DNA from 2 places in the Chryseobacterium tructae genome. Region 1 is predicted to be linked to the other one. Evidence: riboswitches for the same ligand, from Rfam matches in the RefSeq annotation. Region 1 holds a riboswitch; the other holds the start of a gene.
The links. A riboswitch is a leader RNA that binds a small molecule or an ion and turns the genes downstream of it on or off. The one in region 1 is predicted to bind S-adenosylmethionine.

Region 1 (4,218 bases):
TAAAGAACCTAAAGATCAATGCCATTGAATTATTGCCTATCATGGAGTTTGATGGTAATCTTTCGTGGGGATACAATACATCTTTTCATTATGCCTTAGATAAAGCATATGGAACTCCTGAAAAATTCAAAGAATTTGTTGATCTCTGCCATCAGAACGGAATCGCAGTTATTCTGGATGTAGCCTTTAATCATGCGACCGGACGTTCTCCTTTAGTGAGACTTTGGAATATAGATCCAGATGGAGATGGTTACGGTGATGTGGCTCCAGATAATCCTTACTTCAATCAGGTTCCTAAGCATTCCTATAATGTGTTCAACGATTTTAACCATACAAGTCCTTCAACGCAATATTACGTTGAAAGGTGTCTTCAGCAGTGGCTGACAGAATATCATATTGACGGATTCCGTTGGGATTTGACGAAAGGGTTCACTCAGAACTGTTCTGAAAATGATGAAAACTGTACCAATGCCTATCAGCAGGACAGAGTGAATATTATGAAGAACTATGCAGACAGACAATGGGCATTTGATCCGAATTCGTATATGATATTTGAACATCTGGGAACCGATGCTGAAGAACAAGAATGGGCTAATTATAGAGTGGCAGAAGGGAAAGGAGTGATGCTATGGAACAAACAGACTGAGCCTTATAATCAAAATACGATGGGCTATAGTGAAAATAGCAACTACGATCGTATGAATCATAGTCTTCATGGTTTTACCAATAGGCATGCTATAGGATATGGTGAAAGCCATGATGAAGAAAGGTTGATGTTTAAAAATCTTGCCTATGGAGCAGTTAACGGTAATTATAGCGTTAAAAACCTGAATACAGCTTTAGAAAGAATGAAAACTTTTGGAGCTACCTTCTTTACCATTCCTGGGCCGAAAATGATCTGGCAGTTTGGAGAGTTGGGTTATGAATTCAGTATCAACAGATGTGCAGATGGAAGCATAAACAACGGATGCAGAACAGATGAAAAACCTATAGCTTTCACATTAGGATATGATACTGATGTGAATAGAAAGGCTGTTTATGATACTTGGGCCAAAATTATTGATATCAGAAATACAAATCCGGTATTTAAATCCAAGACCTATAGTATAGAATCAAATAATCTTGCGAATGATCCTAATGGATTGATTACAAGGATTTATGTATATGACAGCACTATCAATGGCATGAAAAATGTGGTAGTTCTTGCTAATTATTCCACCTCTGTACAAAATGTTGTGCCTTATTTCCCTTATGTCGGGCAATGGAAAAACCTGATGGATGATACCATTTCAAATTTTAGCTCTACTACAGCTCCTATTACTTTGCAGCCAGGAGAATTCAGGATCTTTGGTAACTATGCCGGAGCTCTGTCAACCTCTGATGTAAATGCTGTTAACAAATTATCTCTTCAGATTGCCGATAATCCGATAAAAAATGGTTCTGTACAATTAATTTTTAACAAAGCTAAAAATGGAGAAATTACCATCTTCGACATCAGTGGTAAAAAACTGGATACATTCAAGCTGGATAAAGAGAATGGTATTTTTGAACGAAAGATCAATTATCCACCGGGAACTTATCTGGTTCATCTGAAATCAGAAACCGGAATGGCGGTTCAAAAGATGATCGTAAAATAAATACAAAGGGCAAATCAATAGATTTGCCCTTTTTTTCTTAAGGGGAATGAGTGTTTTTTGCAGATTTGAAAAATTAGTCTACCTTTGCACTAGATTTATCAAGAAAGGTGGAGGGATTTGGCCCAATGAAACCTTAGCAACCTACATGATTCCAGAAATGTAAAGGTGCTAATTCCAACCCGAAAGGGGAGATAAGTGAAGTCAATATTTCTTATATGAATTCCATTTTCTTGAAGTCTTGTATTGCTGCAGAATAACCTGCGGAAGAATATTATTAATTGGCAAGAACAAAGATGAAAAAATTAAGCACAGCAGTATTACTGCTAGGGACAATTTTGGTTGCTGCCCAGGAGCAGGAAGAAAAAGGAAAACAAATCGAAGACATTATCATCGTCGGAAACCGTAACGTCAAAAGAACAAAACTGGAGACCCCAGTTCCTGTAGATGTAATTAATATTGATAAAGTTCAGAGGTCATCTCCACAAATGACGGCTCAGGATCTCCTTAATTATGTGATTCCTTCATTTAATTCAGTAAGACAATCTGCTTCTGATGGGACAGAACATATTGATCCTGTAACATTACGAGGAATGGGACCAGATCAGGTGCTGGTATTGCTTAACGGGAAAAGAAGGCATACAACCTCACTGGTAAATTATCAGAATACCGTCGGGAATGGATCTGTAGGAACAGATTTAAGTACGATTCCTGTTATTGCCATTGAAAAGATTGAAGTGTTAAGAGATGGTGCAGCAGCTCAATATGGTTCAGATGCCATTGCCGGCGTCATTAATATTATTCTAAAAAAGAATGCAGGTGCTTCAGCAAGTTTAACCTATGGATTAAGTGGAAGAAATGATGGTGATACCTATCAGGCAGGAGTAAATTACGGAACTTCTTTAGGGAAAAGTGACGGATTTATCAATCTTTCATTGCAATTAAGCCACAGAGGAAAAACAACGAGAACCCAAAATCATGATCTTGATATTTTTGGAAATAACTTTGCTTATGAATTTGCAGATAATCCTGCTGTTGCAAGACAAAATGATGATGATGAGCTTAGGAAAAGAGGATTGACAAGAGACGATTTTAATTTCCAGATCGGAGATGCTCAGATCAGACAGGGACAATTGTTTTTCAATTCAGAATATCCCCTGAATGATAACTTTAAATTCTATTCCTTTGGAGGGTTCAGTATTAAGGAAGGGAAAGGATATGGCTTCAGAAGACTTCCCAATGAGGGTTTTAATATTGTTAAAGAAATATATCCTAATGGTTTTCAGGCAATCCTGAATTCTCAGATTTATGATATCTCTTACGCTGTTGGGGCAAAATATAATGTCAATGACTGGCTGGTGGATCTGAGTAATACCTTTGGAAGCAATACCTTCAATTATAACGTAAGCAATACCAATAATGCTTCTTTGGGGATAAAGTCACCCACCCGTTTTTATGCTGGGGCACATAGTTTTTTGCAGAATACGGTGAATCTTGATGTTTCAAAAAAGATAAAGAACTTCAATGTTGCGTTCGGGGGAGAATTCAGATTTGAACAATATCAGATTAAAGCAGGAGATCAGGCATCTTATACCCAATATGATGTAAATGGAAATGTTGCCACAAAAGATTCTAAAGTGATCGGTGCAGGAGGTTCACAATCCTTTATTGGTTTTTCACCGGATAATGCTTTGAAAAAAGACAGGCACTCAACAGCTGTTTATGTTGATGTTTCTTATGATCTGGCTAAAAAATTGAATATTGATGCTGCTGCCAGATTTGAAAACTATTCAGATTTTGGAAGTACCCTTAACGGAAAATTGGCAGTGAGATATGAGTTTGTGAAAAATTATGCAGTAAGAGCAGCCGTAGGAACAGGATTCAGGGCACCATCGCTTCAGCAGCAGTATTTTAATAACTCTTTTGCGGATATTTCTACTTCAGGGGAGGGAATTGTAAGGAAAGGAATTTTTAATAATGACAGTCAGGCCGCACAGGTTCTCGGATTTGATAAATTAAAACAGGAAACATCCGTTAATGGAAGTGCTGGATTCACCTTACAGCCTGCTAAAGGACTTTTTATTACTGTTGATGGATATATTATTAAAGTTAAAGACAGAATTGTTATTACCAGCAACATCACAGATGCCAGACTATCTGATGTTTCAGTGGTTGGAGAAGGAAATGCAGTGCAGAGCGGTAGATTCTTTGCCAACGCCATTGATACTGAAACAAAAGGAGTAGATGTAGTAGTTTCCTATGATTGGAAGCTGGCTGGCGGAAACTTGAATGTCAATCTGGCTGGAAATTATACCGAAACTAAAATCACAAATTTTCACTTTCCGGAAAACCTGGGAACTCCTCAGAATGAATTCTTTGGCCCCGATCAGATCAATATTATTGAAACTTTATCACCTAAAACAAAAGCTTCATTGGGACTAACTTATGGAATAGGGAAATTCAATTTTCTCGTGAGAAATACCTATTTTGGCCAAGTGATAAGAGATGGGTATCCTTTTGGAGAAGTCCAGAAATTTTCACCAAAAGTAATAACAGACATTAGTGTAGGGTATGATATTACAAA
Region 2 (4,218 bases), on a different contig from region 1:
TTCCGTTGCTTGGGTCTACCCCTGCCCATTCCTGAATGTAAAAAAATCATAAACAGAACCTCCTACATTCAATTGCTTAGTCGTTCCAATCACAAGTGGCCCGTTAGGTAATTTTGTGATTTTATTATTTAAAGTACTTAGGTTAACATCGACATTCCATTGGAAATCTTCCGTTTTAATAGGTGTAGTAAACAATGAAAATTCAAAACCAGTATTCTTTATGGTTCCTACATTGGCCGGATAGTCACTAATTCCTAAGGACGGAGCCACCGGTACGTTAAACAACAGGTTTTTACTTTTTCTTTCAAAATACTCTACATTACCTTTAATCCTGTTATTAAGAATCGCAAACTCCAACCCTACATTCAGGTTAAGGTTCGTTTCCCATATCAGATTAGGAGTACCTACTTTTTCTAATGTTTTTCCGGGTTCACCAGCAAGCGGTGAATCTTTATATAATTCCTGGTAAGCATAATAAAGAGCTGAACCATTTGGCTTTTGTAATTTGTCATTTCCTTGTCCACCATAACTTGCACGCAACGTCAATAGATTAAAGAAATTCAGGTTTTTAACAAACTCTTCGTTTGAAAGTTTCCAAGATCCGCCGACAGACCAAAATGTTCCCCATCTGTTATTTTTTGAAAATCTTGAAGAGCTATCTGCTCTTGTTGATGCGGATAAGAAGTATTTATTATCAAAGTCATATTCCACTTTTCCAAGGAAACTTAATAAGCTTAACTTATCACTGTTTCCTCCGAAATCTACCAATAAAGAAGCGGCATCAGGTTCATAGTAATTAGGCAATGAAAACCCTTGTCTGCTTCCAGAAATAATCTGGTAGTCATATTTGTAAAATTCATGTCCACCTAACACATTAATATGGTGCCTGCCAAACCTCTTATCATAGGTAAGAATATTACTGGTGGTATAGGAAAGCGTTCTGCTATTGGTCTTTCTTACAGATCCTCCGGTCTCTTTCCTTGGCCAAGAAGCGGATTCGTATAATAATGTTCATTATAGTTCACCAAATCAACAGAAAAGCTTGATCTAAATTTCAATTCCGGAAGGAATGTTAATTCCATAAAACCTTTTCCTGAAAAGTTATCAATCTTATTTTCATTCTTATCCAATGGTAAGCTTGCCGCTAAATTCTGATTCTGAAGTGCTGCCGTAGGTCTGTATCTCCCAAAATCATATACTTTGTTTCCGTCAGCGTCTAATACGTAAGAACCGTCAGGATTTCTTTCAAGTATGGATAGAAAGATGGAATCGCTCTCGCAGCCTGAATAATATTGCTTGCCTTAGAATCTGAAGAACTCGGAGCCTGCTGAATACTGTTGGTATAACTTAGGTTCACCCCAACATTCAGCCACTTTTTAACTTCTGAATTAATCTTTAACCTTGTATTATATCTTTTAAACCCTGACTCAATCGCCATTCCTTTATCGTCCAAATATCCTAATGAAAAGAAATAATTGCTTTTCTCACTTCCACCACTGATATCAAGATCTACCTGATTTCTGGAAGCCACTCTTTGTAAAACATCTCTCCAGTCATCATTCCATAAAGCTCTTGCTCCCGGTAATAACTTTCCGTCAGTGCCTATTGGTTTTGGATAATTAGCTCCATAAGGATTAATCCCTAAATTAGAAATAATATTATCCGTCGCCATCTGCGCTGCCTGCTGAGCTGAAATTGAACCAGACTGATATCCGTTTCTCATTGCCTCCCAGTATAATTGGAAATACTGATCAGTATTTACTTGTTCATAGTCTTTTACTGCTCTGCCTGAGAATCCCTGACTTATATTAAAGTTGACTCTTGCTTCACCTTTTTTACCAGACTTTGTAGTAACGATAATAATTCCGTTTGCCCCTCTTGAACCATACAAAGCACTTGCAGTGGCATCTTTTAGTACACTGATGGATTCTATATCATTAGGACTGATTCCATTGATATTTCCATCAAAAGGAATTCCATCTACAACATATAGAGGTTCACTGGAAGCACTTACCGAGCCTACTCCTCTGATTCGGATGGTAGCGGTAGCTCCAGGCTGCCCTGAAGCACCCGTAACCTGAATTCCGGGAACTTGTCCTTCTAATGCTTTCGTAACATTGGTTACGGGTCTGTTATTGATTTTATCGCTGGAAATTGTTGCTACTGATCCGGTATAGCTGTTTCTTTTTGCCTTTCCATAGGCTACTACAACCACTTCATCAATTTCTTTTTCTCTAAGAGTATCTTTTTTAGGTTTGGAATTCTGTCCGTTTACACTTACCACCCCTAGAAAAAAGGCAGCAACTGACGGAATCCAAATTTTAGAATTGAATAAATTTTTACTAATCATAATCAATTTTGTTTACCATATATTAAAATTTTGCCCTTTACCGAAAAGTCAGCAAAGGGCATCGATAAATACGATAAACCAAATGCTTATTTTTCCTTTAAAGGCTGAATGTAACACCTTACACAATGCAGGTTGTCAAGACTTCGTAGGGTCAGTTCCCTCCATCTTTCTTTATAAGCCGATCGAAATATGGTTGCAAAGCTATAAACTTTTAGTCTATAAAACAAGTAGACTTATAGATTTTCATGATAATTTTTCAAAAATTAACATAAGTTTTTATTAAAACCCTCCACAAAAAGGAATTATAACGATTATCATTTTATTAAACATGACAAATATCATTATCAATACTATAATTACAAAAACACAAGAGATTCTAAAGTTTTTAACCTTTAATTGAAAAAACTTTTTAATTTTATAGAATGAAAGTTTTGATTATAAATGGGCCAAACCTAAATCTTTTAGGAACCCGGGAACCTGAGATCTACGGAAATATTTCTATGGAAACATATCTGGAAAACTTAAAATCTGAGTTTCACACTCATGAATTAAGTTATTATCAATCCAATATTGAAGGCGAACTGATCAACAGGCTTCAGGAAGATGATTTTGATGCTGTTGTAATTAATCCAGGGGCTTTTACCCATTATTCTTATGCGATCGCTGACTGTCTGAAGAATATTAGAAAGCCAAAAATAGAAGTTCATATCAGCAATATTTATAAAAGGGAGGAATTCAGACAGAAATCCGTTACAGCAGCCAATACCGATGCCGTTTTATCCGGATTTGGGATGGATGGATACAGATTGGCAATCCTGAGTTTGAAATAATCAAATCATGAATCTTCAGATTTTATAATATATAAATATTTTGCTCGCAGATTTAGCAGATTACGCAGATCTTATTTTTATAGGGTTTCATATTTTTCCCCAAACATCTGTAAAATCAGCTTAATCAGCGAGAGTAAAAATAAAAAAGCCTCATCAATGATGAGGCTTTCTATTTGTACTTTATCTGATTAGATAGTTTGCTCTTGCAATTGAGGTCCTGAAGGGATTAGTCTCTTCCCTTCTTCAGTACCGCAATACTGTTCGAAGTTTTTGATATATCTTGAAGCAAGATCTTTTGCTTTTTCTTCCCATTCTGAAGTATTTTCGTACGTATCTCTAGGATCAAGGATACCTGTAGAAACGTTTGGAAGTTCAGTAGGAATCTCAAGGTTCATGATTGGAACCTGAGTTTTAGGAGCGTTATCGATAGATCCGTCAATGATTGCATCAATGATTGCTCTTGTATCTTTTAGAGAAATTCTCTTACCAGTACCATTCCATCCTGTATTTACTAAATAAGCTTTAGCTCCGTGTTCTTTCATTTTTCCGATCAATGTTTTAGAATACATTGTTGGGTGTAATGTAAGGAACGCTTCTCCAAATGCCGGAGAGAAAGATGGCTGAGGTTCAGTAATTCCTCTTTCAGTCCCTGCTAATTTAGAAGTATAACCGCAAAGGAAGTGGTATTGAGCCTGATCTTCGTTCAGGATAGAAACCGGAGGAAGTACTCCGAATGCATCTGCTGAAAGATAAACGATTTTCTTCGCATGACCAGCCTTAGATGGTAATACAATTTTGTTGATATGATAGATTGGATAAGAAACTCTTGTGTTTTCAGTGATAGACCCGTCAGTATAATCTGCTTGTCCATTGTTCACTACAACGTTTTCAAGAAGTGCATCTCTTTTGATCGCTCTGAAGATATCCGGTTCTTTTTCTTCTGATAGGTCGATTACTTTAGCGTAGCATCCTCCTTCATAGTTGAATACTCCGTTATTATCCCATCCGTGCTCGTCATCACCGATAAGGTACCTTTTC

Region 2: another riboswitch for S-adenosylmethionine. It lies ahead of QWZ06_RS24580 (TonB-dependent receptor plug domain-containing protein); the one in region 1 lies ahead of QWZ06_RS00390 (TonB-dependent receptor plug domain-containing protein).

What each region holds. Positions count from the first base shown of each region.
Region 1 is NZ_JAUFQR010000001.1:76,113-80,330, forward strand. It holds gene QWZ06_RS00385 (alpha-amylase family glycosyl hydrolase) at 1-1,637, shown strand, start outside; SAM riboswitch class I at 1,730-1,835, shown strand; gene QWZ06_RS00390 (TonB-dependent receptor plug domain-containing protein) at 1,931-4,218, shown strand, end outside.
Region 2 is NZ_JAUFQR010000003.1:189,053-193,270, forward strand. It holds gene QWZ06_RS24570 (SusC/RagA family TonB-linked outer membrane protein) at 16-873, opposite strand; gene QWZ06_RS24575 (hypothetical protein) at 957-1,130, opposite strand; gene QWZ06_RS24580 (TonB-dependent receptor plug domain-containing protein) at 1,217-2,350, opposite strand; SAM riboswitch class I at 2,434-2,530, opposite strand; gene QWZ06_RS24585 (type II 3-dehydroquinate dehydratase) at 2,773-3,180, shown strand; gene pckA (phosphoenolpyruvate carboxykinase (ATP)) at 3,369-4,218, opposite strand, start outside.